4 regions of the Anaerobacillus sp. MEB173 genome follow, and region 1 is predicted to be linked to each of the others. Evidence: riboswitches for the same ligand, from Rfam matches in the RefSeq annotation. Region 1 holds a riboswitch; each other region holds the start of a gene.
The links. A riboswitch is a leader RNA that binds a small molecule or an ion and turns the genes downstream of it on or off. The one in region 1 is predicted to bind cyclic di-GMP.
Positions count from the first base shown of each region.

Region 2: linked by a shared signal. The riboswitch ahead of ACJ2A9_RS17900 (methyl-accepting chemotaxis protein) and the one ahead of ACJ2A9_RS00320 (WxL domain-containing protein) in region 1 are both predicted to bind cyclic di-GMP.
Region 3: linked by a shared signal. The riboswitch ahead of ACJ2A9_RS13800 (anti-repressor SinI family protein) and the one ahead of ACJ2A9_RS00320 (WxL domain-containing protein) in region 1 are both predicted to bind cyclic di-GMP.
Region 4: linked by a shared signal. The riboswitch ahead of ACJ2A9_RS19515 (CBO0543 family protein) and the one ahead of ACJ2A9_RS00320 (WxL domain-containing protein) in region 1 are both predicted to bind cyclic di-GMP.

Region 1 covers NZ_JBJMAU010000001.1:71,432-79,580, reverse strand. The annotation lists gene ACJ2A9_RS00340 (alpha/beta hydrolase) at 1-217, opposite strand, end outside; gene ACJ2A9_RS00335 (GNAT family N-acetyltransferase) at 678-1,211, opposite strand; gene ACJ2A9_RS00330 (hypothetical protein) at 1,535-2,074, shown strand; gene ACJ2A9_RS00325 (lysine N(6)-hydroxylase/L-ornithine N(5)-oxygenase family protein) at 2,445-3,746, opposite strand; cyclic di-GMP riboswitch class I at 4,039-4,124, shown strand; gene ACJ2A9_RS00320 (WxL domain-containing protein) at 4,272-4,853, shown strand; gene ACJ2A9_RS00315 (WxL protein peptidoglycan domain-containing protein) at 4,921-5,985, shown strand; gene ACJ2A9_RS00310 (XdhC family protein) at 6,193-7,020, opposite strand; gene ACJ2A9_RS00305 (FAD binding domain-containing protein) at 7,129-7,977, opposite strand; gene ACJ2A9_RS00300 ((2Fe-2S)-binding protein) at 7,971-8,149, opposite strand, start outside.
Region 2 covers NZ_JBJMAU010000011.1:64,239-72,387, forward strand. The annotation lists gene ACJ2A9_RS17880 (leucine-rich repeat domain-containing protein) at 1-583, opposite strand, end outside; gene ACJ2A9_RS17885 (hypothetical protein) at 1,933-2,916, shown strand; gene ACJ2A9_RS17890 (hypothetical protein) at 3,192-3,671, shown strand; gene ACJ2A9_RS17895 (STAS domain-containing protein) at 3,983-4,288, opposite strand; gene ACJ2A9_RS17900 (methyl-accepting chemotaxis protein) at 4,303-6,054, opposite strand; cyclic di-GMP riboswitch class I at 6,280-6,369, opposite strand; gene ACJ2A9_RS17905 (hypothetical protein) at 6,474-6,959, opposite strand; gene ACJ2A9_RS17910 (competence protein ComK) at 7,155-7,670, opposite strand.
Region 3 covers NZ_JBJMAU010000006.1:77,025-85,173, reverse strand. The annotation lists one part of gene prfB (peptide chain release factor 2) at 1-217, opposite strand, end outside; one part of gene prfB (peptide chain release factor 2) at 219-281, opposite strand; gene secA (preprotein translocase subunit SecA) at 512-3,025, opposite strand; gene hpf (ribosome hibernation-promoting factor, HPF/YfiA family) at 3,428-3,970, opposite strand; gene ACJ2A9_RS13810 (cold shock domain-containing protein) at 4,285-4,482, opposite strand; gene ACJ2A9_RS13805 (helix-turn-helix domain-containing protein) at 5,314-5,643, shown strand; gene ACJ2A9_RS13800 (anti-repressor SinI family protein) at 5,629-5,790, opposite strand; cyclic di-GMP riboswitch class I at 5,809-5,901, opposite strand; gene ACJ2A9_RS13795 (flagellar protein FliT) at 6,173-6,523, opposite strand; gene fliS (flagellar export chaperone FliS) at 6,523-6,927, opposite strand; gene ACJ2A9_RS13785 (flagellar hook-associated protein 2) at 6,955-8,149, opposite strand, start outside.
Region 4 covers NZ_JBJMAU010000016.1:17,899-26,047, forward strand. The annotation lists gene ACJ2A9_RS19500 (DUF3231 family protein) at 1-274, opposite strand, end outside; gene ACJ2A9_RS19505 (HD-GYP domain-containing protein) at 451-1,095, shown strand; gene ACJ2A9_RS19510 (Spo0E family sporulation regulatory protein-aspartic acid phosphatase) at 1,274-1,447, shown strand; gene ACJ2A9_RS19515 (CBO0543 family protein) at 1,480-2,040, opposite strand; cyclic di-GMP riboswitch class I at 2,070-2,158, opposite strand; gene ACJ2A9_RS19520 (hypothetical protein) at 2,467-2,883, opposite strand; gene ACJ2A9_RS19525 (hypothetical protein) at 3,112-3,837, opposite strand; gene ACJ2A9_RS19530 (MerR family transcriptional regulator) at 4,327-4,989, shown strand; gene ACJ2A9_RS19535 (replication-relaxation family protein) at 5,364-6,449, shown strand; gene ACJ2A9_RS19540 (hypothetical protein) at 6,446-7,579, shown strand; gene ACJ2A9_RS19545 (SRPBCC family protein) at 7,840-8,149, shown strand, end outside.

The DNA.
Region 1 (8,149 bases):
TTCCATAGCCCTGGATTGTAAAGTAAGCAAATCCAGGTCCTTGGGTCAAGTGTCCCCTTACACTAAAAATAAAAAAGTAATCCTCCAGACTATTAACAAGTGAAAGCATATTTTTTTCATTGCTTCCAATACCATGCATAACAAACAATGCGGGATACTTTTTACCAGGAATCATATTCTTAGGACGGCGAATTTCATAAATCATTTCAGTTTCCATTTGAAAAACCACCTTGTCTACATGATTATTAAAACTAAAAACAATACAAAACAGAATATTTCGGCTAACCATAAGTTTACCTATATGAATCTTTGTTCTCTTATACACTATCAAAAATTAATCTGGAATGTCGACGATATTTATCTTATATGAAATTAAGTTTACCATTAGAAAACATATTAAAAACATGGATATTAGTTCTAAAATATGTACCATTAGAAATTCACCAGTACCTTCAAACCATTGCTGGCGTACCGATACCCACAAACCGATTCTCATTTTACTATGACAGAACCAACTAAAGTATTGTGGGCTGTCTGACCTTTCATTTCACGCTCATTTGTAAGGCTAAGTCCATATAAAATTCATGGCTAGTCATTACAACAGGTTTCCTCCTCTTTTATGTAGACTTTGTGTTCTTCTTCAAAATAAGCTCCCAGCAGTTGAACAAGTATTAGCTTTATTCTTCTTGGATACATAATACCGAAACATCTTTCCATCCATAAGCAACATCATCAACGGTCATTCCACCAAACTCACTTTTCCTACGAAAATATTCCTTTCCTCCCATACTTTCATAGAAACCAAGTCCATATTTATTTTGTTCCATTACCCACACCATTATTGAAGTAATCCCAATTTCTTTAAAGTGCTTGGCAATAGCTGAAAACAATTGCCTTCCTACACCCAATCCTCTACATTCTTCTAATAGATAAAGGGCGTATAATTCTCCACCAAAATTTTCGTCATCAATGCTTTTCCCTGCTACGAAACCAATAATATTATCTTCTTCTCTAATCGCAATATACATAAAGGGTTCATTTTCGGCGTTTAAAAAGTTAAGCCATTTTTGTTCGGCTTCTTCATATGATAATCCATCCAAATAATCTTCTGGTACTAACCCACGATAAGTAGTTTTCCAACCATCAACATAAACTCTTGCTATTCCTAATACATCTTCTTCAGTTGCTTTTCTAATCTCCAAACTTATCACCTCGAATATTACACAATAGAATAAATTAAACATTCTTATTGAATTAAAGGGCATTAACTTAAGTACACTCCTTCAAAAAGTCACCTGAAAATGAATACATTTGTTGCACATTTCATCAAGTCAATCCGTTGTATATATTTATTTACAACGGATTGTTTCCCATGGTAAACTTTTATGGACAAAGGAAACTTTTTAACCATTAAGGCATATGATGCCTTTAAGACAATAAATATAAAAGTTTTAGTAAATTTTTTTGATCAAAATTTTGCCTTAAGGAAAAATAAATTCCTTTAGGCAAAAAAATTAGGAGGATGAATATTAAAATGAAAGTAATAAAAAATGTAAAGTTTTTTCCGTATCTTATTGTTTTAATGCGTGTTCTTTTTGGAACAGGTTGGTTACTGGCAGGAGTAACCAAAATTACAGAAAAATTATGGTTTAAAGAACCAGGTATATTTTTAAATGATTATCTGATAAATTCATTACAAAATTCCAATGTCCCAATCTTTTATAAAACTTTCATAGAGAATATAGCTTTAGAACATGTGCTGATTTTAAACTACGTTATTCCAATTGCACAAATCATACTTGGGATATTTCTTATATCAGGTTTACTTACTATACCTTCTATCCTTGCTTGTATCTTTATGCACATTAACTTTATCCTTTCTGGAAATATGAATGTAATTAGTCTTATTCTTTATACAAATGCATTTTCATTAATTATTTTCAAATCAGATGTATATCACTTAAGTCTTGATAAGTATTTTAATTTAGATACTCTTTTGACCATCAATAGAAACGAAAAAGAAAAAATTATCTCCATGACTTCAAATAAAGAAAAAATTTTTAGTAATTCTTAAGTAGTGAATAGTACTTTAAATTAAAAAGGTCTTATAACATAGTAATAATCCAATAGATTAAACCAACAATATTAACCAATACAAAAACGTATAACAAAATTCTAGTAACCTTCAATTTACATTCCCCTTTACTATTAATTTAAGGTAACAGTAACTATTGACAATTATATTCTAAAGTAACTTTAAATTTTAATCCTTATTTAAAAATTAAATTAAACAGGCTGCCGAGACATTCTCGGCAGCCTGACTATTATTAATAATAAAGATGGTTTTTATATTGCTCTTAAGAATATTAGTTCATGTTTAGCTGAAGTAAACCTTTTCACAAAATCACCTAGAATTGGAGAATTTTACTGTGCAGTAAATAGTTCTAAAATTTATCCGCATCAAAATTTTGAAATACATATTTATCATAGATCGGAAAAATCTCTTTTCCTAATAAATCATTAATGATAATCTTATTTCGATGTACAGCAAGTCCTAAATTTGTTGATCCAACCCCATGAGAATGTGAAATTCCGCTGTGAACATAAATCTGATTTGGGATTTTTAAACGTAAACGATAATCCTTTTCTACTTCATATCTACCTTGTTCATCCCAAAACATGTATTCCCCTAAGTTCTTTTTTATAAATTCCGGAACAATCGGACGGTAGCCTGTACCCACAATGACAACTTCACTTTCGTGGGTAAAATCTTTATTTTGCTGCCACTGTGTGCAGAAAACTTCACATTTTCCATTCTTTTCTTTTATTCCATTAACTTCCGTTAAAACCTGAAGTTTTACATTCATGTCCTCCCCTGAAACGGAATGTTCATATAGTAAATTATAAATATCGGTAATCGTATGTGAACTAATTCCTTTGTATAATAAATCTTGTGATGCAAAAATTTTATCTTTTTGTTCCTGAGGAAACTTATAGAAATAATTCACATAGTCAGGAGAAAATTGCTCAACACTCAGCTTTGACTCTTCCATTGACAAAAAGCTTCTTGACCGAGTAATCCACGTTAATTGGTATTGGTGCTCCATTCTTTCCTTTAATAATTCACGGAATACCTCTGCAGCACTTTGACCGGACCCAATAATTGTGATGGATTTCGCATTTCGACAACTTTCTTTATACTGTAAAAATTTAGAGGTATGAAAAACATTCTTTTCAGAATCAACTTGAAATGATTTTGGTATAACCGGTGTGCTTCCTGTACCCAACACGAGGCTCTTGCATCTATATTCTTTTTCCTCAGATTTTTCAATATCTTCGACTATTACGCTAAAAACTTCTTTATCTTCTATGTACTCAAGTTCAGTTACTCTTTTACCAAAACAACAATTATACAACTTGGCGGCAGCCCATTGGCAATAATCGTTATATTCTCTTCTCGGGATATCTAAACGCTGTAAAAAGTAAAACGGATACATTCGATTTTTTTCGGATAAATAATTTAAAAAGCTATACTGATTCGTTGGATCAGCTAATGTTACTAAATCAGCCATAAATGGAACTTGAAGTCTTGTCCCGACAATTAACATCCCTGGATGCCAATTAAATTGAGGTTTTTGATCAAAGAAGAGTGATTGAACCTCTGAATGATCATCAAGCAATGCTGCAAGACTTAAATTAAAAGGTCCAATTCCAATTCCGATTAAATCATACACTTTTGAATCCATCATACTTTCCTCCCTCAATCATCTTATCTTTTTATTATGATAAGAATAGAGAAAAAGATTCAAAAAAGTGCCTGTTACTTGTTGAATTATCTTTACTAATCATCAACGAGTATAACCTTTAAAGTAGCTTCATCAAATAAAGAGTCCATTTCTTAACTCTATTTTTCTGAATGTTACACTGGAATAATTTGATGTATATCCTTTTTTTGATTTACAGAGTAATATTAGTTTCAGAGAGTGACGGACGACAAAATTCGACATAGATACAGAGAGTCAAAAATCGTTCTCATTTCTTTATTAAAGGCAAACCAGTTTAAAGATTGGGGCGCAAAGTTACAGACCTAAGGTGAATTTCACTATGGTGGCTGGGCCGCTGAAGAATGGAGAATGATACTCACAATACGAGTTGAAATTCAATATTCTTCCGATTCAAATCAAAATTTGTTTTGGAGGGATTTTTTAATGGAGAAAAACAAGTTCTTTTCTATAAATCAATCAAACAATCAATCTGTGGGAGGAAACAAAATGAAAAAAACTTTATTCAAAAAAGTAATTGCTACTACTATGGCGTTCGGTATTGCAGCAACTGCATTCAGCACACAATCATTCGCTTCTACTACATCTACTGTAACAGGTGGAGATTTAACTGGTGGAGGCGTTACATTTGCACCACTTTCTGCAACACTTAACGGTACTCAAATTACAACATCTGCAGACTGGACAATTGCTGACATTACGGATGCTCGTGGAACTGGATCAGGATGGAACGTATCAATGACTTTAGCACAATTCAAAGAATTTGACACTGTAGATAATGTTTATGTAACAAATGGTAAGGCACTTGCTACAAACACTCTAAAAGTAAAAACAGTACCAACTATCGCTCAAAAGGATACAACGTCATCAGAAACTTCAACAATTACGCCTGTTTCTCTAGATACAGCTTTAGATACAGGAAGTACAGTTAAACTTTTATCTGCTCAAATTGATGGTGGTATGGGATCATTTTCGTTCGGTAACTTAGGTGTAGAACTAACAATTCCAGCCAATGCATATGCAAAAACTTACAAAACGGAAGCAACCGTTTCTCTAAACACTGCTCCTTAATAAATGGTTAATTTTTTGAAAGTCCTCCAATACTAAGGAGGACTTTTTTATTTTAGGAGTGGTACGATTGAAAATCCGAGAAATCCATTGGATACTATTATCCATTATGTTTTTATCATTCCCTTCTTTCTTGGTTTATGCAGAAGGAAATGATTTTGAATTTCGGGTAGAGCCGATTTTTCCTGAATCTCAAATTGGGAATCAAGGTTATTACCACTTAAAAGGTAATCCGAATGAGACTGTCACGTTACAAGCAAGAGTGATCAACGACAGTGATAAAGAATTGAACGTAACGATTCGCAGTTTAAATGCTTATAGTGGAAATCAAGGTATTCTATATCAAACAGAACCTATTTTAGAAGGAACAGCAATCACCAATGATGAGTTTCAGTTTACTAAATTTGTGAAAAACCCTAAGGAATTAACACTCAGTCCTTTGGGTTCAGAGGTTGTTGAGTTTTCTGTCAATGTTCCAGACATAAATGGTACGTTACTTGGGAGTATAGAATTCCGAGTTTTTCAGGGCACAGAAGAATTGACTAAGAAGGAAGAAGATTCCCAACTACTAATCGACCAATATAGAGCCGTAAACCTTGGAGTACAAGTGGATATAACAGATTATAAAGAAACACCTTCATTAACCTTTGAAAGTCCACATTACTCTCCTGAACAAATGGCAATTATGGTCCCTATGGGTAACTCACATCCCGTTATCGTGTCAAATATCTCAGGAACATATAAAGTTACAAAAAGTAAAGATGAACCATTTTCCCTTACAGGAGACATGCCATCATTTAAAATGGCTCCCATGACAGCCTTTCATTACCCGATAAGATGGTCAGAAGGAACGTTAGAACCTGATGATTACAACGTAACATTTACTCTTAATGTAAATGGACAAACTCAAACCTATGAGCAGACTGTTTCGATTAGAAATGAGCAAGTCAAAGAGACACAGGAAAAGATGGAAGAACGTGGAGAAGTTGAAATTGCTCCTAAGACATTCCCATGGACAACTGTAATTATTGCTCTACTCCTTGTTATCGTTGTGATCTTACTTTGGATGATGAAGCGATCTAAACCACAAAGAAAAGACCGTAAGTATCCCATTCAAGATCCAAATGATACGTAAGAAAGCCTATCATGATGAGGTTTCTTATTAGACTATTTAATGTTCTGCTACTCGTCTTCTTCCATTTTTTATCAGAAGTTGTTCATATTTTTATTCAACAATAATCAAAGCCGGTGAAATTTTTACTCGTTGTAAAATTTCACCGGCTAATACTATATTATGAAAACTAACTCTCTTATCTATTGTCGTACCTACACAAAATCAATTTCACCCGTCCTCGCCACTCTGAATACTCGAAACGAGAGAATCCTCCCTTGGTTCCACAGCAGTATGCCCTTTCCTGCTCACTTTTATGATTTCCCCTATTATACTGATGGCAATTTCTTCTGTTGTTTCTGCACCTATGTCAATCCCTATTGGCGTATGCACGAAATCGAGTCGTTCCTTGGCTACACCTTCGCTTATTAACTTCTTAAAAATGCGAATCACCTTTCTTTTACTGGCAATCATTCCGAAATAGGCACATGGATAATGGAGTGCTGTTTTTAAGGCAATATCATCACTATCTTTTGTAACAATCATAACATATGATTTTTCATTAAGGCCGGCTTCGATCACTGCTTTGCCAATATCTTCATGAACAAATAAGTTGGAGGCATTAGGAAAACGTTCACTCGTGCAATATCCGGGGCGGTCATCGACGATCTTATAAGGAAATTCCAGAAAATCCGCGACCTTACTTAGTGCATAGGATACATGACCCGCACCGACCATGACGAGCTCAGGTCGTGATTTATAGACCTCAATAAATACACGGATTGTCCCGCCGCAGTTCATTTTTATTCCATCCTTAGCATCTTTATTTAATTTGTATTCGACAATTTTTGATTTTCCCTTTTGGATCGCCTCCACACTTTCTTCTATTACATAATATTCAGCCAGTCCACCGCCGACAGTCCCTTCAATCGTACCATCTAGGTAAACAATCATTTTTCCAACATTACTGGGAGTCGACCCTCTTGATTCGATAATCATCGCAAGTGCAAAGGTTTCATTCCGTCTTGTTAATGACGCTACTTTTTCCATTATGAGCATGATCATTTCCCCCTATTGGAATTACCTTTCGTCCAGCTGCCCTTTCCATCTATGGAGCGAATCATGTAAAGGGTGAATTCACTAAGCTAATAAATTCACCCTCATCCTTTATTTTAAAAAGTATCGCAAAAGATTCAGTGCAACCGTTTTTCGATAGGCTGCTGTTGAGCGCTGATCATCGATCGGTTTAATGATCGAGTCAAAGTCCGCAATGATCTCCTCCATAACCTTTTGATCCAAAGGAAATGATTTTCCAATCAGCTTCTGTTCAATCGCTGAGGAACGTACGATTGTCGGTCCAACCGCTCCAAATGCGAACCTTGCATCCACAATTCGATCTTTTTTTAACCGAAGCGAGCCGGCAAACGATACTTTTGCAATTGCATCAGCATTTCGGTTACCGATTTTTTCAAAAATAATCCGAGAACCTTCATCTAATACATCAGGCAAAATAATCTCCACCAGCAACTCATTCGCTAAACGTTGAACTCTTCTTGGCCCCTGAATAAACTCACTTATATCCACTAGACGCTGTCCATTAACAGAGCGCAGCAAAAGCTGAGCATTATAAACGTATAAAAGCGGTAACGTGTCTCCTGCCGGTGAAGCGTTGCAAATGTTGCCACCCAACGTGCCTCTGTTTCGAATTGCCGGTGCCGCAATCGTTTTGATTGCCCTCTTTAACGTATCAGGTATGAACCGGTTTTCCAGCAGTTCGCTATAGGTGCAGCAGGCCCCAATATGAAGGTCGTGACCTTGAATATAAACCTGCTTAAGTTCATTAAGGTGATCAATAAAAACAACCGGTTTACCAATCCGAGCTGGCAGCCCACGATAATTTTTGTGAAGGACCATCACATCGGTTCCGCCGGCAATGATCATACAGTCTTCGTTATTTAACTGTGTTAACGTCTGATCTAAACGCTCAAAGCGAAAGGATGTTGTTTTATCTACCATAGGCCTTCACCTTTTTTTGCAGCGAGCTTAAGGGCATCAACGATCATATTGTAGCCCGTACAACGGCAAAGATTGCCGGAGATTCCTTCCCGTATCTCAATTTCTGAAGCCTGTGGATGCTTTGACAAAAGTTCCGCACTTGCCATGATCATGCCTGGTGTGCAGAAGCCGC
Region 2 (8,149 bases), on a different contig from region 1:
ATGTTAGTTTAGGAATAGCACTTATAGGTGTAATATCAGTAATTAAATTATTCATCAAATATAATGTACTTAGATTTGTCATTCTTTCTAAAGGTCTAAGATCACTAATCTTATTATGAGCAAGATTAATCTCAAATAGATTTACTAGATTACTAAGAGGCGATAGATCAGAAATATGATTATTAACGAGGAATAGCGAATTCAAATTTGTAGCATGTTCTATGCCACTTAAATCAGAAATCTCTTTATTATTTGCACTTAACGTGGATAAAAACTTCATGTCGTTAACCGTAATCTTCCTATCCGTTATACCAAGTTGATCCTTTATCGCTTGCTCTAAGTTTTTATCACCAAAAACCACTACATCTTTAAGATTCTCTTCATCGTCATTGTCATTAGGCGTTTTATCGTAATAAATCTGTATCCCTTCATTTTTCTTATATAAATTTTCTATAGGGCTGATATCAGCTATTTGGTTATCACCAATATCTGTTTCCCCTACCGCCTGCATGCTTGTTAATGGATATAAAAGTGTAAAAATTAAAGCAAATACTACTATTTTTGAAATAGTCTTTTCCCTCAAATCACTCTTCCTTTCTATACCTTTATTTCTTATTTTTACCATATCATATAGTAGATTCGAAAAATACTTCCAATATATGTAATAGTTAGTCTGTAATAAAATAAAAATAGTAGACTCGTAGTTATCGAAACTGAGGACGTTACAGCTGCTTTTCAAAAAATGAATTTCAACCATTTACCATTCCCAGTCGGTTTGTACATCAGACTTTATTTCCTGATCTTTCTCGTAAATTGTTTTTGTAAGCTGCGGCTTGAACCGCAATTCAATCATTCATGCAAATTATCAGAGGAGTCAAGCAGAATACCGTTTGTAAGCCTATTGCTTATTTTTATGGGATAACAAATTTGGAGAGGTTTATGTCAGGGAGTTAGCTGAGATGTGATATGGCGATGGAGTCGTATCTGATACTTGGGTTGAGTAGGTCCCGAAATCAATGAGACACATTTAAATTAATTTCTATAACAATGTACCAGAAACACACAAAGAGATATAAAAGAGAACAGGAGTCTGATGGACCCCCTCCTTCAAGAAAATAATTTAAAAATTCATGTTCCCTATGGTGCAATTGCGTGTGCCACCCTGTATAAGCTCGATTAAATATTTGTTTTGTAATGCTATGGATTCACCGGGGGCACGTTGAATAAAATTTGCAGTGTTAAGTTCGTTCACGTTGACACTAGATTAGACTGAATAACAATATCTGAAATGTGAGCATTTTCAACTTTTTATATCGTCCCATGGTGTGAAATAACTTAGCTCCTCAAATGTGTACTTCTGTTTTTCCAGCAATCTCCCTCTCATAACGCTTCCCGAATTCCTAAATTACAAAAAAGTGATCAACCAAAAATTCACCCTGCAATTAGACGGACACCAGATCCCCTATTTTCAGTAAAATACTAGATTTTCAACCCTTCGCGGACATATGGTACGCTATTTGCTGAATTCCCAACAAATAATCAGTCTTTTAAACAAAATAACGTACCATATGTCCGCCAACCCACTCAAAACTGCCTTTTTGTCACAAATAACGTACCTCATGTCCGCGAACCCAAATTCTCCTGCCCATCGACTATCTCTCAAGATAACAAAATACCCCATACCTGCCCTATCATTAGTCACTCACAATCTAGTAATCCCCCTGTTTTCCCGAACCGCCTATAGCATGATCCGCTTTTGGAAAACCACGCAACCTTCTTTTCTTTGAAAAAAACATTCTGCTTCCCGTTTACTCCTGCCACCACATCTGTTTCACCCTTAAGCACCAATCCGGATCACCACAAAAAAATCTCAAAAACTAAGCACCTTTTCCACATTGATTCGCTATATACACAGTAAAGGAGTGGTTCATTATGATCAAAAACGGTTCAATCGAAAATTTCGCTGCGTACTCACAGTTTCACAGTGTCAACGAATTCAATGCTCATATCGAATTATGGCTTAACCAGCATGGAAATCAATTCTCAAAAGGAGAGCACATCGGTCTTCAACGACTGCTGCGTTACTCCGTCAAAATCATTGGTGTCGCCAATGTCAAAATCGCCACCGCGCTAAAGGTCATTCACGAAGAATACTACGGCAACGGTATTTCCCGCTCAACCTTCAAACGAATGATCGCCAAAGCAAAGTACCTTGGCATACTTGAAGTCATTGAGCTCAAACGTGAAAGCGGCGGCCAATCAAGTAACCTCTACGTCTTTCAACGCTTTCCAAAATCAATGACCCAGAATGAACTGCCGCACAACAATGACTTTGCAGACAAAAACGCTAACCTTGAACCACCGACTGATAAAGCACTTCCACCAGTACATAATCCAGACATTCAGGAACATCATGAAACACTGCCAAACGCTCAACTCGAACCACCCAACGACGAACAATTGAACCACCATAAAACTACTTTATCTTTGAAAACTACTAATAATAAAAAGATAACTAAACGTAACCAAACGCCATGTCATAACAATCACACGATTGACCTACACATCAATGAACATCCTCTTGATCATTCATACACAAGCGAGCGAGTACCACATTCATTCAAAAACCTAATGAAATCCTTCTGTGACCATTATGACAAAATCGAGGAATATTGGAGCATGGTCCAAGTAGCCGCCTACAAAAACAATTACGACAATGACGGAGAACTAATGACCGATATTGCCATCCAATCATTCAAGCAAATGATTCGTGGCGTAAAGAAGAAAACGATCCGCAGGCCTATTGCCTATTTTTACGGGATACTGATGAAGAAGTTTGAGGAGGTTTATGTTAAGGAGTTGAGTGATAGTGACTTTGGAGAAGGGTGTGCAGCTGGTACGTGGCTCGAGCGATGAATTTACCTTTTTCAGGTTTGAAGAGTAAATCCTGTTAAAGCAGATAACAGGCATCGGTTCACTCCACTTTTGCAATTATTTTTGTATATTAACCCAATGCTCTTACACATTTGCTTTAAATACTTAGTTACAAAAATAGAGGTATGCACCACAAACATCTTTTTTATTAACTAACTTTTTCACGGTATATATATTTTTAATATTGTTCGTTATAAAATATTATGATAAACTTTATAACGAACAATATTTATTAATTAGAATAGGAGATGGTTTGTTTGAAAAAGAGAAGACTAGTCATGTTTTTAGTAATTACGTTTGCTTTGACTTTTGCTTTAGCTACTGTAGTTGCAGCAAAATCACATGGACCTGATGTATCGAAAGAGCTTGCCGATGTACGAAAAGCAACAGTAAAATATCAGGATATTCAAGTTGCCTTTGATGATGGGTATGCAACAGATTACCACGTAGTCCCTAATATGGGCATTCACCTGGTAAGAGAAGATTTGCTATTTGATGATGGTAAGCTTGACCTACTAACCCCCGAAGTTCTTGTTTATGAACCTAAGAAAAATGGTGGTTATAAACTAGTAGCTGTTGAATACATGACTGTTGGTGGAGAGCGTCCATCATTATTTGGTCAACAATTCGATGACGGCCCTTTCGGTGGCTCCTTTGCTTTACATGCTTGGGTATGGCAAGCAAATCATGATGGAATGTTTGAAGCATTTAATCCCAATGTAGCAAATGCAGAATAATAATTCGTATCATTTATAAGATAAAAGTAACGCACTACCGCACCGGGGGACTTGAACCCATATTGTATTGTAATGGTAAAAGAAAGTGATGTATAATATAGTTATAAACAACGTAAAATGAAAAAAGACCAAGTGCTGCTAACACTTGGTCGACGCAACTACATGCCGCATGAAGAGCGGCTGACCGTTAGAAAAACTAAATCAATTACTAAAAAGAAGTAACTTATCCTATTCCATTGGTCGTGGGCAGGCGGTTACTTCTTTTTATTTAGATAGACGACAATAGTTACAATACTTTACCGCACTGGGAGTCAGGAACCCATATCTATAATTTTGTTTAAACGTGTACGTTCAAATAAAACCATTAATTGTGATGTTAGGTTTTTAACGGTAACATTTCCACCAGTAGACATTACTCGTTTTCTTATCGTAACAATTACTCCTAGGAACGTACTATCAAGTTCTCTTACCTGATTAAAGTCAAAAACAAAACTCGTGTATCCCTTAATAATATATTCAATCAAATTTTCTCTTAATGCTGCAGCTTCTTTAGAGTAGATAGATCCATTTAAAGTTACAATCACTCTATTTTCTCGTATTTCTATATCTTGAGACACTCTTCATCTCCCCTTTATATTTTAAATTTATCCACCGTTTGTCTTAAGTGTTGAGCTAATTCGTTTGTCTCACTTGCTGTTGCTGCTACGGTTTCCATGGATGCTTTTGTTTCCTCAGATGATGTCGATGTTTCTTGAGCATTAACAGAGGTATTTTCTATACCTGTTGCAAGAGTATCAATCAGCTCTACAATTTTATCTGATGATGCAACTTCTTCACTTGTAACATTTGAAATACTCTTAATATCGCCAACAGTTTTGTCTACAGCTTGGAGTATTTCCTCTAATGAAACTCCACACTCACTAACGATTGATGAGCCTTTATCGACTTGTGATTTGCTATCTTTAATTGCCTGAACAGCATCACCTGTACTATTGGAAATTTGTAAAATTAATTCAGCAACCTTTGTTGCACCTTGACTAGACTGTTCAGCTAATTTCTTAACCTCATTTGCTACAACGGCAAAGCCTTTACCTGCTTCTCCAGCCCGAGCTGCCTCAATCGCAGCATTAAGTGCTAATAAATTAGTCTGCTCAGATATATTTGTAATCATTTCAGTAATTGTTTTTATCTCTTCTGTATACTCATCCAAAGTTTGAATAAAACGCTCTGTTTCATCGGTTGAAGATTTTATTCGTTCCATACACTTAATTGCTTCTTCAACTGTTTTCTTACCGTTATTGGCTGTTTCGTATGTAATTTTCGAATTGTCAGCAGATGAGAATGACTTTTCTTTAGCAATTTGAATCAATGATGAAAGCTCTAGTAATGTTGCAGAGACTTCTAACATTGTTTGATTGCCTTTTTCAGCGTCATTTGATGTTATCTGTCCATTTTTTGAAATAATGTTAATTGCATTTGTTATTTCCTCACTCGATGCAGCCATATAATCTGAAGATGAAGCAAGTGTTCTTGATGAACCTTCAACCTCACCTACAAGGCCTCTTAAGTTTTCAACCATTTGATTTAAACTCTCTGTTAGTTTTCCTACTTCATCTTTCGTTTTAACTGCAAGTGGTTTCCCAGTAAGATCACCGTTGGCAACATCCTCTAAACGTTTCGCAGCAGTAGAAATAGGTTTAACAATCATATTAGCAATAATGATTGCCGCTGTAATTGCAATAACAATTGCTGAAATTGAGATAATGATAAATATCCATTGTAATAATTGACCACTTTTGATTAACTCTTTTTCAAGTTCTACAATCTTTGCATCTTGCAAATCAAAGATATCCTGCCAGGCTTCAATGGCTTCAATCGCATAGACTGTACAAAATTCCTCCATTATATTAATCGTTTCTTCAAAGGAAGGCCTTTTAAATGTATGAGAATACTGGTTGGAATCACCATTGCCATATATACCATTATGATCATCTAAAACTGGAACAATATCATCAGTAATTAATGTTCTCCACCTTCTAGTATTTTCATCGGCCACTTCTATGGCATTGGAGTACTCAGGATCCTTACTGAACTCATCTAAAAGTTTTTCTTGTATGGCTATCGCATCTTCGGTCATATCTATAAATTCATTTAGATACTTTTCATCCCCGTATAAAACATAACCACGAGCTGTTACAACCCGATAAGTGACATTATGTTTCATTTCCTCTGCTTCTTTTAATAATGTATATTCTTCTTCTACCATATCCCTTACGTCTTTTGTATAATTTGAAATGCCAACATATCCAAATATACCCATAATCAATACAGTTACTACAACTAACCCAAACCCACTTAATATCTTCAATCTTAGACTTTTCATCCTTACAACTCCTATCCAAAAAATTATCTTAAAATGCTCGTGCGGCCTAAATTTAACCTCCCTTTTTTAGCTTCACATAAAAAAGCCCACCAAAAAGAATAGTGGACTTGTAAAGGTTAATATAGGTAGTATCCATTTTTAGCAAGAATGTCTAGTAGTTGCTTCAGGAATAAACCATAACTATATAGTAAATAAACAAAACTCTCACTTTACATACTAATCCTTTTCGGTAACCCGGCTACCATAGTAAACATTACTTACTTTAGGCCCGTGGCTTTGCGTCCCTAGCTTTTACTAGGTTTGCCATTTATCGTAGGAATCTCAATTTTCCATATATATCATCTCATAAAGATATATAAAAATAAAGTCAATCTTTTATCGTTTTTCGGTGAAACGTGGGGACAGGAACACTGGCCATATCAACAAAACAATTTAAAAAATTCATGTTCCCTATGGTGCAGTTGAGTATGCCATCCCGTATAAAGCTCGATTAAATATTTGTTCTCTAATGCAATGGTCTCACCAGGTGCGTGTTGAATATGATTTGCAGTGTTAAGCTCGATCACGTTTATAACTAGATTAGATTGAATAATAATATCAGCAATATGAGCATTTTCAATACTTTTTGAACTCGTATCGTCCATTGAAAAATTATATAGATTTTCACGAAGAACACGATCATACACATCCACAACACCGTGAATAAACTCTATATCATCGTATTTAATTAGGGCAAGCCCTTCCACATCTTTCACAATAAGAGTGTGGTTAACAAACAAAGTACATAAATGCCCATCTATATCTGTTTCAACCAAATCTTTTAAATTAATCGACCCTTTTTGAGAAATAAATGTATTTAGGTCCTCAAAGTTATACTTCTGCTTCTCCAGCAATCGCCCTCTCATTTCGCCTTCCCCACTCTCCTATGTACTGAAAACCTCTTACTTTCACGAAGTAACCTCTCTCATTAGTTTGAACGATAAACTAAAATGGTCATTAAAGGAGAAAAGTGCAATTGCATTCAAACCTGGTGCAATTCCATTGCATACTCGTGCAACCCCACACTCAACCGATGCAATTCCACCAAATTCCCGCGTAAATCACCTACCAACAACCATTCCCCCGGTTCTTTCATTACAGCATCGCTCTTCTAATCTGCGTGAAATGGTTTCTTTCAAGTATGCAGCTCGATAGCGTTTCGATTCAACAATCCCTTTTTGTAAATTAACGACAACGTTTTGACCGTTTTTTAGATTTACAAGCGATTTCATTTTATCGGTGCTAGATTCTACATGTACCATATGATTTAGTGCAAACCAAATACAATCGTGACTTTTTGCTGAAGTCATCGGAATAAAATAAATGTCTAACGGTGCAGCAATACAAATCGGCAGCATCTTTTTATTACCTAAAATTTTTTTAGCAGCTTCAATTGTACCTTCGTATCCTCCACCATAAAAATTGAGACTTTCACGAACAATCGAATAGGGACTTTTTAATACCAGTATCTTTTGATAAAGTTCATCAACTATCGTACATAATTTTCCGCTTTCATTATAAACCGGCCTCAATACCATCGATTCAGAGTGAATTTTATAGCTTTTTACTGATTCCATATGAATTCCTCCTATCACTATTTGATTGTACTTAAACCTTTAAAAATAGTGGAAATGAGGTTATACTTAACTATGAAAGTTGGTATAACCAATTTTCACACACGTCCTTAGGTATGTAGTTTAGCTGGCCACTACCTAAGGGCTTTTTTATTCATTACCCCATTTCATCACCTCCTTTATACTCAATACTCAAGTCTCATTTTCAATCTTCTTAATTATAATGAAAATTCAAACTTATTGGAATATATTTATTGCAAATATTTGCATCATTCGCTATTTATTTCTATATTTCTACTTTATCTACTTAACCATGCAGCAATCCCTAACACATTTGTTTTGTCATTCGTTAAGAAACGCCCCTCATCAAATACCAGTGAAGTTTTCCCTCTGAAACTTTATCATTATCCAACAAAAGCAAGCCCTGCAAGCTTCTAAACATCACATTTCACCTAACCATTTGTTACATATCGCACTGCAAA
Region 3 (8,149 bases), on a different contig from region 1:
GGCCTGCATCCGGCTCTTCCTTAACTAGCTCATACGAAACTTCCAGATCATCATACGTTTCCTGCAGCTCAAGATATTGGTTTACCTGCTCTTTCAAACCATTTGCTTCATTAATAACCGTTTGCGCTGCCTGCTGATCATCCCAAAATGAAGGGTCCGACATTTTCTCCTCTAACTCATCAATCCGCTCCTGCTTTTGTTCAAGGTCAAAGAGACCCCCTAAAGTCCGCTAATCGCTTAGCCATATTCGCCAATTCCTGCTTAATCTCAGTAAGTTCCACGTAAAAACACCTCTTATTTTAATTAGTTTAAAATTTATAGTTTAGAGTTAGAGTTAGTGTATGTAAATCTTCGAAGCATTAAAAGGAGGAGCTTCACATTGAAGCCCCTTCTTAGCAGTTAAAGTATAATGTAGAATTGAAGTCGTTTTTAAAGCGATATACTCTTACTTAAAGTTACCCCAAAAACACCTCTAAACTCTACACTCTAAACTCTAAACTTCAAACAAGCTTTACTGCCCACAACATTGCTTATACTTCTTCCCGCTGCCGCATGGGCATGGTTCGTTGCGTTTGATTTCCTGGCCTTTTCGGATTGGTTGTTTTTTTGCTGGTTGTTTGCTGCTTCCTGGCACAACCGCTTTTCCTTCAGCAACCTTTGTACGCTGCATATTTTGCTCAACTTGGGCCTTCATAATGTATGTCGCAACCTCTTCTTCAATCGATGCAATCATATCTTCAAACATTTGGAAGCCTTCGAATTTGTATTCACGCAGCGGGTCATTTTGTCCATATGCACGAAGGTGGATACCTTGGCGGAGCTGATCCATTTGGTCAATATGATTCATCCACTTACGATCAACCGCGCGCAGAACGATAACTTTTTCAAACTCACGCATACGTTCAGGTGTAAACTCAACCTCTTTTTGCTCATAGTGCTCTTTTACTTTTGCGATGATCAACTCGTTCATCTCTTCAGGATCTTTACCCCATAAGTCTTTTTCGGTAACATCTCCTTCATTAAGAACAGTCGCGTTTAAGTAACGGACAATTGCCGCGATATCCCAATCTTCAGGAACTTCATTAGCTGGAGTATGTGAGGCAACGACACGCTCAATGACGTCTTTCATCATTTCTTCAACGATTTCTCGAAGGTTATCAGACTCTAACACTTCCATACGCTGTTTATAAATGACTTCACGCTGCTCATTCATTACATCGTCATATGAAAGGACTTGTTTACGCGCATCGAAGTTATTCCCTTCCACACGTTTTTGCGCCGTTTCAACTGCACGGCTGACAAGCTTGCTTTCAATTGGCTGATCTTCTTCCATACCAAGCTTTTCCATCATTGTTTTCATATTATCAGAGCCAAAGCGACGCATAAGCTCATCTTCCATTGATAAATAAAATTGAGAAGAACCCGGATCCCCTTGACGCCCCGCACGACCACGAAGCTGATTATCAATACGACGGCTTTCATGGCGCTCTGTACCAAGAACATGAAGCCCGCCAAGCTCAAGCACTCCTTCACCTAGCTTAATGTCCGTACCACGGCCGGCCATGTTCGTGGCGATGGTTACGGCACCCTTTTGACCAGCATTTTCAATAATTTCTGCTTCTTTTTCATGGTTCTTCGCATTTAATACATGGTGCTTTACACCGCGTTTTTTCAATAATTGCGAAACGAGTTCTGACGTTTCAATGCTCACTGTACCAACAAGAACTGGTTGACCCTTATCATTCAGTTCAGCAATTTCCTCGACAACCGCATTAAACTTTCCTTTCATCGTCTTGTAGATTAAGTCAGGACGATCATCACGAATGACCGGTTTGTTCGTAGGAATCGACGAAACATTCATCCCGTAAATGTTACGGAATTCTTCTTCTTCCGTTTTCGCAGTACCCGTCATACCCGAAAGCTTCTGATAGCGGCGGAAATAGTTCTGGAACGTAATTGTCGCTAACGTCATGCTTTCACGCTGAATATTCAAGCCTTCTTTTGCTTCAATCGCTTGATGCAAACCATCACTGTAGCGGCGCCCCTTCATTAAACGTCCTGTAAATTGGTCAACGATAACGACTTCACCGTCTTCAACAACATAATCTGTATCACGAAGCATGACCGCATGCGCTTTTAGTGCTTGATTAATATGGTGATTAAGCTGAACGTGAGCGGAATCGTATAAGTTTTCAATATTAAACGCCTTTTCGGCTTTGTTAACCCCTTCTTCAGTCAGCTGAACATTTTTTGTTTTTTCATCAAGTGTGTAATCCTCTTCTTTTTTCAGCATACGAACAAATGCATTTGCCTGCATATAAAGAACCGTCGACTTCTCAGCTGAACCTGAAATAATTAACGGAGTACGAGCCTCATCAATCAAGATCGAGTCAACTTCATCGACAAGAGCAAAATATAACGGGCGTTGAACCATTTCTTCTTTATATAACACCATGTTGTCACGAAGGTAGTCAAAGCCAAATTCATTGTTCGTTCCATATGTAATATCGCAAGCATACGCTTCCCGCTTCTCTTCCTTCGTTAAACTATTTTCATTCAAACCTACAGTCAGTCCTAAAAAGCGGTAGAGCTCACCCATCATCTCACTGTCACGACGAGCTAAGTATTCGTTGACAGTAACAACATGAACACCTTTACCTGTTAATGCATTTAAGTATACGGGCAGAGTCGCAACTAATGTTTTCCCTTCCCCGGTTTTCATTTCGGCAATATCTCCATTATGAAGAACCATGCCCCCTAATAATTGAACAGGGTAATGGCGCATATTCAGTACTCGGGTTGAGCCTTCCCTAACAGCCGCAAACGCTTCAGGCAAGATTTTATCCAATGACTCGCCGTCCTCTTGAATGCGCTTTTTAAACTCTTCCGTTTTCTGACGTAACCCATCATCAGACAGCTTCTTGAACTCATCGCCTAATGCCTCAATTTCATCCACTGTTTTCTGCATCTTCTTAAGCTGACGCTGACCAGGATCACCAACAATTTTTTTTAATAATCCTAACATTGTTTATACGCTCCCTTTATCACAACTAACATAGCTTGTGTTCATTAATAAAACCTAACTTTTTTATATGTAATACTGGAAAATTTATGTTCTTTTAGCCTAACTTTAATTTTAACAGTTTACGGTAATGGAGACAAGGAACCTCAAATATAATGTAAAATTTAGAATGTAAAATGTAAAATTGCGGTTTGTGGGAGGATTTTTGTTTGAGCTTTATTCAGTTTAGAGTTTAGAGTTTAGAGTTGAAAAGAAAATGTAAAATGTAAAATGTAGAATGTAAAATTTAAAATTAAAAGACTAAAACCTAGGGAGTTTGAAAGTGCTTCTTTGAGTAAACTAAATCATTTTACATTTTACATTAAAAGAACACAGCGTTTCCGCTGTGTTCTTGGTTAAGTATTCTTATTCCGGCTCGATTAGGCCGTAGCGTCCGTCTTTACGGCGGTATACGACGTTTGTGTCACCGTTTACTGCATTTGAGAATACGAAGAAATTGTGACCGAGCATATCCATTTGAAGAATTGCTTCTTCAGCATCCATCGGCTTTAAGTTAAAACGCTTAGTACGAACAACTTCGATTTCGTCCTCATCAAATGTTGCTTCAGGCTCAACATCATTACGGAACATATATTTTAAGCTGCCCTCTTGGCGGAACTTGCGATTTACTTTCGTTTTATGTTTACGGATTTGGCGCTCAAGCTTTTCAACAACAAGATCGATTGCTGCATACATATCAGTATGAGTTTCCTCAGCACGTAATAGTAATTGTGCCATTGGAATTGTTACCTCAATAATGTGTTGATTGTTGAGCACTTGCATACGTACATTCACATCAGAAGTTGGAGTATCGTCGAAGTATCGCTCTAATTTACCAACCTTTTTCTCGACATAGTTTCTTAAAGCTGGAGTTATTTCAATGTTTTCACCACGAATGTTATAGTTCATATAAAAAACTCCTCCTTTCTTATACTTACATAATTCTATTTCCTTAAATTCTTTTCCTTCTAAAACTTTGAAAATATTTGTCGTTTTTGTGAAGGAATAAACATCATCAACCCTAAATAAGGTTACCCATTACCAAACTAAATATACAACCAAACATTTGTTAAGTAAACGTAACTTTCTGTGACAAAAGAAGTTCCGCGATGCATTTCAGCTTAACTAACATTAAGCTATTTAAATATAAAAACCCACCCCCGTAAAGAGGTGGGATGTAATCGCTATATTCATCTAGTCCCCATTTTGTCCAGGAATGTGAATTAAAGCTTGTTTACGTTTGCCGCTTGTGGTCCGCGAGCACCTTCTACGATTTCGAATTCAACTTCTTGTCCTTCGTCTAAAGTTTTGAATCCTTCAGATTGAATAGCAGAGAAGTGTACAAACACATCGTCTCCATCTTCACGTTCGATAAACCCAAAACCTTTTTCTGCGTTAAACCATTTTACTTTTCCTTGCATGTTTCACATTCCCTTCATAAATAAAATCCAGTGGAGGCAGTGTATGAAATCCCTTCCACAATTTCAATATAACAATAGCACTATCTGTAGTCAAACTATTTCGTCATCTTAAATTCGACAACTCTTTGTCGAATTTCCTTTGCTACATTTCCTCACTTCTCCATCTTACATACTAGGACAAAATACATCAAAAATTGTTAAAAAGTCATAAAAAATGTCAGAAAATTATTGCAATTAGGGTAACCCTCTCATATAATAAAGAAGTAGTGATCAGTCAGGTACCAAAAAGAACTAGTCCATACATACTACAAACTTTCACACCACATAAACATAACTACCTTGCTTCTTACTTCTATATCGCCCCTTGTCATACCCCCGGACAACTGGTCAGTCATATTCAAGCATGTTCACAGCTACATAATTTCTACCCATTACAGTGACCATGCAACAAACTTGCTGCTAGTCGGCTTCCGTCGATCTCGTTTCATTAACAGCTACTCCATTCATTCTAGCCATGTATCACTTCAGCACAAGTTTGCAGTTTAGCGGTAAAATGCCACAGAGATGTAGGTGCATATACGATTAGAATAATTCTCTTATTATAGTGGACTACAATTTCTGTGGCGTTTACCGCTCCTCTATTATCCTGGGTATGTTTTATATTAGTGCTTCGCTGCCTATGCGAGGTGCTTTTTTGTCCTATTCTCCCTCTTTTAAAAAAATAAAAAAAAGAAACTTTTATAGTGGATTAGTGGGGGAACTACTATTTTCCATAGTTAAAATATGGTATTATGATAGTAAGACGATAAATTATTATACGGAGGTTTTTAAATGCTCGGTTCCCGAATTCGTGATTTACGTTCCAAAAAAGGGTTAACAATGACCGAACTTGCAAACCGTGCACAAGTTGCCAAGTCATACTTAAGTTCAGTCGAACGAAACCTTCAAACAAATCCATCTATACAATTTCTAGATAAAATTTCAAAGGAACTTAATGTTGATGTCCCTTTTTTACTAGATACGGACAAAGAAGACGTTGACAAACAATTAGATAACGAATGGATACAACTTGCGAAAGAGGCTCAAGAGTCAGGTATCTCAAAAGAACAGTTCAAGGAATTTCTTGAATTTTCAAAATGGCAAAAGCTAAGAAGGAGCTGAATAATGTCCCTTCTTAGTTTCTTTGTTTTCATTAAGAAATTTCCTGATTTCTGCAGGTGTCAGACCGATTTTCTTAGCTTCAATTAATAACCGCAACCATTCTCTATCAATGAAACTATTTTTCACCTCTATATGCGGTATGTCCAATACTATAACCTCCAATTATTCGGCAACCCAGCTATCATAGAAAAAATGCTACCTTTCCTTAGACCTGAGGCTTTGCGTCCTTACTTTTCAATAAGTTTGCCCTTTCTATTATTCCGAAAATAGAGTATTACATTAGATACCTACTGAAATCCTACGTCTTAAAAATCATTCGTTTTCCTATAGTCATTTTAATCTAATCAAATAGTAACACATTTCCAACGATTTAGTTACAATAATAGTTCCAATTTTTGTGACATATATCCACAAATATCTAGTAAATGTAATTAAATGGTAATTAATTCCCGTTGGAAATTCTAGTAAAAAAATAAAGTGCCTACAAACTGTAAGCACTTTTTGACAAAACTTGTCACTTTATGTCCTTCTATTTTTTCTTATCAAAAAATAGTCCATCCGTATATACTGATTCATAAGGATGATCGTATCGTTTGTTTGTTTCCTTTTTTCTATTTAAATCACTAATATCTCTATTAATCATCACAGATGCAATCTTTAACTTACTATTAATCTCATGATTCATCTTTACAATGACTTGCCCAAGCTTCCTCTCAGAATCGGTAGGAGTATCCTTTAATTGCTTGATGAGGTCTTCACGTTCTGCCAGAAGCTGTTCAATTCTTTCAATATAAGATTCCCGTTCTTCCTTTGGCATCTGCATCTGCAGGTGATCAAATAATTGCTTCGTCACCTCATACACAGCTTTGATCGTAGACACTATGCCTGACCACCTTGACCATGACGTTGCTTACGATCAATGGCAATAACTTCTTTCCACGTATCACGGAACTCTGTTACAAACTGTTCGGCCTCGGCAAGTGCCGCTCGATCACTTTTGACATTTGCATCAATCAAACGGCTTAAGACAAAATCATACATTCTCAACATATTTTGTCCAAGTTCACTATCCGTTTTTAATGTCACCATAAGTTCACGGATAATATTTTGCGCTTTGATGATGTTCGTATTTTTTGCCTCAACATCATTCTTTTCAATTGCCGTATTCGCTAGCTTGATAAACTTTAAGCAGCCATTATAAAGCATTAGCGTCAGTTCACCAGGTGAAGCTGTCGCTGTTGTATTTTGTTTATATTTAGCTGCATATGGGTTTGGAATGGCCATTTTTTTACCTCCTAAAAATCTCTTTTATTATTGTTGTGACCCAAATAAGTGGGAATATAAAAATTCAGCCTGACTATTTGCTTGCTGCATTGCTTTTTCCATTGCCGTAAATTGGCGCCAATGTCGATCTTCTACTTGTTGAAGACGACGCTCAAAGTTAGAAATACGATCATCAAGTGAACTAATATTTCTTCCAAGGGTAAACTGATGGTTCAAGCGCCCTTCAGCTCCGGCACGTGAAACGACCTGGTCACGTGTCGTTGCCAAGCTATCACGCATCCGTCGTGCAATCCCCTTATCAGCATTCGTCGGTCCATCTGCTGCAAAAATTTGAAAAACAGCTTCCGGATCTTGTTCAATCGCTGCTCTCAGCTTATCCTCATTAATTTGCAGCTTCCCGCGATCCATATAATTACTTGTTGTCGTAATACCTAAATCTGTCAGCTGCTTAAATGGGGCATTCTCACCAACGGCTACAGGAGTGTAAATATCAACCCGCAAGCGATTTAAGCCACTTGATAACATTTGATCATTGCGAAGCATCCCGCTTTTCGCCTTTTCCTCCCACTGCTCTGCTTCTCGCTCAGACAAAGCTTCTCTTTCCTCTTTTGTTAACGGTTTATAATCGCGATATTTCTCTTCCTTCAACTTCCCATTAATCGTATCAATCATTTCGTTATATTCATCAACGAACGCTTTGATCGTGTCGAAGATTTTTTGCGTGTCAGTATTAACTGTAAGGTTTACAGCTCCATCAGTGAATGTGTCCTTTAGGGTGATCGTTACACCGTTGACTGTGAATGTGTTTGTTGGACGTTCTGTTGCAAGACCGTTGATTGTGAATTGGGCATTTTCGCCGCCTTGTTCATTAGTCTGATCGAACTTCAAGACATTTGTTAAAAACACACTCTCCGTAAAATCAATTTCATACCCACCCGTTTCTTTCACACCTGTTGTTGGATTTTCTCCATTAGTATTAAAGTTTCCGGTTTCTTTACGGGTCATTGTAATTTTATCTGTATGTTCATCATAAAAAGCATTTAACCCAAGTTTTGAATTATTTATTTTCGTGATTACATCATTTAGAGATTCATTAGCGTTAATTTTGAAGGTGGCTTCTACAGGACCCTTTGATGTATGGGTTGTAATCCCAAATTCAACATATTCATAGCTATAATCCGCAGCAATTAAACTTCCTTTACTTAATTGTTTATTAAAAGTA
Region 4 (8,149 bases), on a different contig from region 1:
TATCTTGAAATAATCGAGGTGCAGTAAGATTTACGTCCTTGTCTGAAAATCCCTTAGGAATAGGAATACCCTCTTTATTGAATACCCCATCCACGAAGTCTACGTGTTCTTTGGCAATTTTCATGGCATGTTCTAAAATTTCGCCAATTTCTGGATCGTCAATGTGTTCAAGAAAGTGTTGAAAAACACATATCGACATGCTATCAATAATGTAATTCTGCCAAAGACTCGTAATTTCAGCAGATGTTAAGCGAATTTCATGTTTTATTTCCATTTTGCATACCTCCGTTCTTACTTCAATATGGTTACCAAATTTATGGTAATAAATAACTAAAAAATTTATAATTACTTTTAGTTTTCAAGGGTGTTTACCCACTAGATTCCATTTAATGTATAAAAAGTTTATACTTTGCGTACTACTTTTAGAGTAAATAGGAGGGGACTGCCCCGATGAAATCGGAGGAATTGTTTTTAAAAGCAGAAGAATTATTTAGTCAAATTTCTCAAGATAATGAAGTTTTGAGACTATTTAAATATCATTCCTTAAGAGTAATGAATTTTTCAATTCTCCTTGGTAAAATGGTGGGCTGTTATGATGATGACCTAAAAATCGCTTCATTGTTGCACGATATTGGTAAAATAGGTTTAACGAAGGAAATATTATTGAAGCCTTCTAAAATAGAGGATTTGGAGTATCAAATTATACAAGCTCATAGTACCATCGGTAACAACATTCTGAGAAAAACGCTTAACCTACCACGCGCTGCTGTCTTTGTTCGTGATCATCACGAACGTTGGGATGGGAAAGGATATCCAAGAGGATTAGAAGGTGAGGACATTACTCTTCAAGGGAGAATTATTGGAATCTGTGATGCTTTTGATACGATGACGATTGATCGAAGAAGTTACAATCAAAGTATTTTGACATATGAAGAAGCATTAAGGGAGTTAAAACGATGTTCTTGGTCTCAATTTGACGGTAGATTAGTTGATAAATTTGAAGACCTCTTAAATATATTAAAATTGCCTTGTCCTGAAACCTGGAAAGAAAATGAACCCATGATTAGAAGTGTTTTCTCATTTGAAAATATCTAATAAATGTCAAAAAAGCTGTCAAAAATGAATGTTTTTTAATACTCTGGTAATGCTACATAGGAGGATATACGAGATTTTTGTATATCCTCTGGCTTTATTTTGATTCTATTATTGTAGATAATGAATTTTGTATCGCCATTTTCAAGCGGGTTAAAATACTTTTATAGGAGAATTTTAGATGGTCCAAATAGATGGGAAATCAGAAATAATATCAAATATTAATGAGTTAAGAACTACAATGATCAAAATTGGAGAAACAAAAGGACTAAATAACCCTGAAACAGTTGCTTGTAGTCAGGAGTTGGATAGGTTATTAATCAATTATCAAAGAAAACTTTTTAATCTCGAATAGTTGGTATGTATTATTTTAGTTATTATTGATGACTATGTACTTTTGGAATAGATAGTTTCTATTTCCATTATCTTATTGACAAACCACTTTATAAATAACCCTATTAGAAAATAAAAAGGAACAGAGAAAATGTGTTGCCAATTTGTTAGTTCATATAATCCAAGCCACTCGTAAATATTTTCCCCAACGAATGCAGCGAAAAAAGCAAATATTATGTGTGCATACACATAGCTCTTCCATTTAGCGAACCATTGATAAATAAGCATATAGATGACAGGGAGAATTGAAAAATTAGCAGGATCAAATGCTTCTACCATAAGAGGTGTTAATGTGTAGGGGTATGTCCACAAGAGTAATGAACTGCCAATTTGGTCTAAAGAAAACCCAATTAACGCAACGGTTATACCTACAAATATAATTTCTCTTAATCTCTTTTTATCAACAAGCTTCCAAAAAATAAAAAGAGGCAAGACAATCGAAATAACAATAATACACCATTCTAGGGTGAAAACGTTTACATTTAACCAATGCTCAAACCACGTCTCTTTTAATGCTTCTCGTAACATTTTAATTTCGTTTAATTTATCATCCATATTTGTAGGCCCCCTTTATGAAACTCTTCTTCGATAACTGGCGATCATAGCTTATAAAGCCTTAGACCCTAGAGTTTTGTGCCCTCTTTCCTTTAGGATAAGTTTACCATTTCGGAAGACCTATAAAAATGATAACCCAAAATAAGAGTATATGTAAATACTGTTTTATGGGGATTTACTAAGTTTCAGGTTCGAGTGTTAGGTGCATATAAGTGTTAAAAACTTTTGAGAGTAGATTTAGGGCATAAGTTCTGATAACGATCCTAGTAACAAGAAAATTTAATGAAAGGGGCGGAGTGAAACCAGTGAAATTAGGGAACGGATAATTAGAGCAAATCCAAAGGCCCCCTTATAATTAAAAATACTTACCCTTGGATTTTTTATAAAGGTAAGTAATACTGTGACCTTATTAAGCTAAATGTCATTTTAAAATTCTATGTAATCCTCAAAATCTTGGTAAAATATATGTTTTTGATTCTCGAATAACCTGATAAAAGGTTCTATTTCTGTTTCTTCTTCTACCCAAACATAATCTTCGTAATCTTCTCTATCACCTGCAACTGTCGTTAATTTATTTATATATACCGTTCCTGTAAGTATAACATCATCTTCGGTTAATTTAATTTCTAATATATTGTTATTAATATCAACGATGCCATAAGATAGATTTCGTTCTTTCATTAAACGGTGAATTTGTTTTTTTGAATACGGAGTTCTTCCTTCAGGCAGAGATTCTACGTATGAATCCTTCTGACACTTAAAACAAACAAAAAAGTCTTCTAAAACTTCTTCACAAACTACTTCACTTCCACAAAGATCACATTGGCAGATTTTTGAATCCAATATTAACACCTCAAACTGTATCAAAGTTATATCACCCCAATAGCCGACTCTCTTCAAAAAAGAGATATATTTTATTAGTATTGTCTTTTATTTGCTTTTTATTACCATTATCTTCTAGGTCAACAAATTCACTTTTTTGAAGGATAATGCTAAAAAAAACTACGCGCATAATCTGTTTAAATCCTGTTATATTAATATAGCTAAACCTACAAAATTTCTTTACTCTAATTAATCATTTTGGCTAAAGAATTCAAGAAGGTCTTCTGTGTCTTGTTTCTTTTTCTTTTTACGTTTCACTTCTTTATCCTCATTAGTAAATGGTAAATGAGTATCTTCTTGTCCGTTAAGCTGCGATGACCTACTATCTATTTCCTCTTCTTTAACTCCTCTTTCACTTCCTTCCTGTTTCTGTGCAGAGTTAACACCCGTTTCCCACGCATTGTTTTCCAATTGGTTCTCTTTTTTAAAATTTTGATTAGGTAGACCAATTTGATGATCGGCTTTATTTCCAACGTCCGAAGAGGTTTTCTCATCATAAATTGGTGCATCTACTTTGCTCTTATTTCCTAATTGGGAATCCAGTCCTTTTTTTCTACTCTCAAATGATTGTATAGCTGATGTTTGATTACCGAAGGGTATCTGACTGTCTCCTTGCTGAAAATTACTATTCACTTCTGATTGTAGTTTAAAGTATAGAGTTAGTTTTTGTTCAATTTTTAATTTAGGTAGTAATTCAAACAATTCATCAAAGGTTTGATTAAGTGCTTGTACTTCGTTTTTGACTGTATTCTCTGCTAAATCTCGTATTCCATGGGTTAAACTGTCTTTTCTAATCATGTATCGAAATGCAGATGCTAGGTTTGATTGTGCATCTAGCCAGTTCATAATTAGTGGATCCTCGTCCTTTCGTAAACGGAAATTTACCATCTTGTTTTTTTTCTTATTTTGTTCCACACTGATGCATCCTTCCATAAGACATTTTTCATTATTGTTAGGTGTATCCACATAATTCAATATCCGTACGCGTTTAATTTTATTATTTGTCTTAAATAAATGGATTATGTATTTCTGTACGCCCTAAGTTTGTACAAAGGAAGGACATAAATACTCGAAGGACATACTAAAGACATACAAAGGAGGTAATAAGGACGTACATCTATAAAGGGGGATATACAGGGGGTTAACAGAGGATTAACAGAGGATACACCACTGAAAGATGGTAACGTCTTTTAGGATAAGATTAAAAGTTCATTGAGTAATAAAATTTCGAATAGAATGATCGGATTACTATTGTCGGTTAAATTGGAAAAATTTGAGGGTTCGAATTTTTCGGTGTGTTGCCGATAACCCAAACCATAGCCAGTGAATAGATTTGATTCGGGAACTAAAATCCTAATTCAGTTCCACTTGTGCTATCCATTTCAATGAAAGGAGGAGAGAAACATGGAAGAGCATCTTACGGTTGGTGAGTTTTCTAAAAAAATAGAATGCCATAGTAATACAATCGACAATTGGTTCAAGCAGCTGGAAGACATGAAAATTCATTGTGTAAATAGATCATCCTCAACAGGAAAGAAAGTTTATGATGAGCTAGATCTAAGGATTGCGCTGCATATAAAAGATTTAAGACAGAAGAGGATTCCTCTAGAAGAGATTTTTGATGACATTGGCAACCATTGTCAACTGCGATATCCAGTTCATAATGACTCATTGGAAGAAGATGATCCTTTATCAGATGCTGAACGTTTGAAAATAGAGTTGGTCTACACTGTCCATGACGTTTTAACCGACACTTTGTGGGATGATTTCGAAGCTCTGAGAGGTAAACTTGAAAAACTAGTAAATAGTTTTCCTGATTTGAAAGAAGGGCGTTACGAAAGAATAAATGATGCCTTGATAATTAGAAAAGTGGAAGCAGAACTGCAACTCGAAGCACTACAAAAGTGGTCCACAAAACCAGTCTCTATGCGGACGAAGCGTGTATTTCTTTTAAAAAGAAAAGAGGATATTGAAGCTCGTAATCAATTTGTAAAAGAGTATATCAATCAACATCTTGAACCACGCATTCGAAAAATACTTGTTGCTGGAGAAGTTGGAGGAGGATGATTAAAGTGACTTTTACTATAGAACCGATTAGTGAAGCGGGTGAACCTACTATATATGTGTAATGAGATATTGATAGAGTACTAAAATTTGTTAATACCATTTTGATGGTAATGGGAACTATGTAGGGTCGTTATGTATACAGTAAATGTGTACAGGCAAATGTATGGCGAATAATTCTGGTATGGGAAAGAAAATACTCGTTTTCTTTATACAGTATGCCCTACATAGTTTATGTAAGGCTTAAGGCATGGCAATCCCTTTAAACATGAGGGTTCCCAAAGAACTATCATACCGCAACTAAATAGCTTAATTTCAACGTACTTTTCCAAAAAGCTATCTAGTTTAAGAATACTAAATGAAAGGAGTCGATTTTGGTGATTTTATGGAGAGGCATTCGTATTTCTAAAAAGGAAAGTGAAATATTAGAGATCCTCTATGATTTCCGTTGCTCAACGAATGAACTTTTAAGAATTTTGATTTTTGGCCATCTTAAATCCAAACCAAAGGGCCAAAAAGATAATATATCTAGATACACTTCATCTCTGAGAAAGAAGAAACTTATTCAATCTGAGAGCTGTTATCCGTATTCAAGGGAACTCATTTTTTATTTAACAGCTAAAGGTGTTGAGTTTGTAAAAGAACATTTAAATATAGATCCCAACAATAAAATGGCTGGATTTGGAAGAGAATATTATGGAGAATTTGATGCAAAAACGCTGAAACCTCCTTTAAAAAATATAGAGCATACCATGATGTTTTTGAAGTTCGTAGCTAAAAATCCAAATCAAATTCGTCATAATCTTTATGCAGTGAAAGAATATGAATATCTGCGACAAGATGCCTATCATTCTACTATTGAGAAGGGAAAAGTAAGACCAGATGGTGAATATTTGTCAGAGAATAATCGGATTTATAGCATTGAAATAGATACAGGAAGCGAGCGTACTGAAGCATTAATATCGAAATTTAACAACTATAGGAGATTATTTGATGAATATAGAACTAAAAATAAACCACTTCCCTGGGCAGGAATTCTGTTTGTATGTAAACCATCAACCTTAACAATTGAAAATGATCGACGTATTAAGTCTATTTTTGAAGCTGCAAGTAAAGGTTTACAAAGCTACTGCTGGTTAATCCCAGTAATTATTATTAACCGGACGGAGAACAAGGTGAATTTGAAGAATCTCTTGCTTCAACAAAGTGACATTATTACCAAACTAGGCATTACAATTCCGGAAAAAAACAATTTTCCTTCAAGTAATGTGCAGCAACACACAGAAATTCAGAAAAAAGAGGGAAATGATGATATAGATTTTCTTACAAAGCGTTTTGAAAGGGATGCTGAACTGAAAAAACAGCAAGAAAAAGAGAGAATCTTAAGGGAAGCAGAAGAGCAACAGAACAAACATAAAGGTTTTGGCTGGGGAGGTTTTTATTCAAAGGGGAAAAAATTATGACAAATATAAAAAAACAAATCCTATTATATATATTTAAGCTCTGCGGATTAACAAATGAACACCTAAGTTATTTAATTTACGGTCCCAATGATGGGAAGCTAAAAAATCAAAAGACAAAGATATCTAGATATATAGTTGAGCTGAGAAATGAGGGCTTTATATACTCGAATGCTTGTCTTCCGAATAATTCTAAGCTTCATTGGCTCACACAAAAAGGAATAAATTTTATAAATAAAAGCTTTCAAGTGAATCCTCGTCATCCTTTTGCTGGTTTTGATAAAATTTGTGGTGATTTTAAAGAAGGTGTTTTAAAGCCAAAAAATCACGACCTTGATAATCATATGATGTTTGTTGATATTGCAATCAAATTAATAAATTCTGGATTTTACGTAAGAAATCAATTCTATTGTGTTAAACGTTATCAAACTGTTGAAAATAATGAGCATATTCAAAAAAAGATAAAACCATATGGCGAGTTCACTAAAAGCCTAGGAAATCAATCTTTTGCGATTGAAATTGTAAGAAGTACTGTTGGAAAAGCTGAGATACTAAGTATTTTCCAAGATTACAGAGGCTATTTGGAACACCAATTGAAACAAAATAAGCCTATTCCAGTCTGCGGAATTTATATTATTACTGACATTGAAGAAAAATTACCTTACGAAAATGATCATTTTTGGCAAACGATTATTAATGCTGCTATTGAGGGATTAGGTCCTTATTGTTTTTCCATTAAGGTTGAGGGTTATAACAAACAAAGCTTACAAGAGTTATATAACAAAAATCTCCTTGAACATGAATTGATTCAAACGATGCTAAATGAGAAGGAAGGATCAACTGCTTCGAAGCAGGATTCTATTGATATAGGTACAAGTAAATATAAATCGACTGAAAATGCAGTTACAGAAGGTATGATGAAAGAAGCTGAAAGTGCAGGTACTAATCAAAGTATAGATACTAATGGACCGGTTTACACCAGCAAGTACACGCCATGGATTGAGGAGCTGTTCACAAGAGACTATAGGTTAGCAAAGGAAGCTGTAGAAAAACAAAAACAAGAGTTAGAAGAAAGTAAATTTCTCAAAAGGCCTTTAAAAGGATTGCGTAGGATATTTCCAAGAAAGTTCTAATTGAGTGCCTTATTTGATTATAGATTTTGCTCCGTATATTTTTAGTGATGATTAACGACTGCTCATGTCAATATGCAAAATTGGGAACAGCTAAGGCTGTTCCTTTGTTTTATAATAGGTATAAGGAAAATAGTTTAAGAGTAAAGAGATAATCAAATAAATAAGGCTTTGATACATAAAATGGAGAATTTTTATTATAATTGAAATCAAAACGTATATGTAGGTTTTGTTTAGAAAAATTTGATAGAGGTGCTTTTCAGATGAAACAATGGGCAAAAGATATAGAAATAGATGCTCCAATAGAACAAGTGTGGGTACTTTTTGATGGTTCTATCGAGAATATGCAAAAAATCATGCCTCAAGTAGTTGAGCATAAGCCAATTAAAATAACTGATGAAGTGGTTGGAAGTGTATATCGTCAAAAATATAAAGAAGGAAAACGCATAGAAGAGTATGATGTAGAAACATTAGAATATTCCAATGCACCTAATAAGAAAAAGCTAAAAGTAGGTTTTAAACTTGCTAATATGTTTGAAATAACAGCTTTATATGAATTAAATAAAATTAATG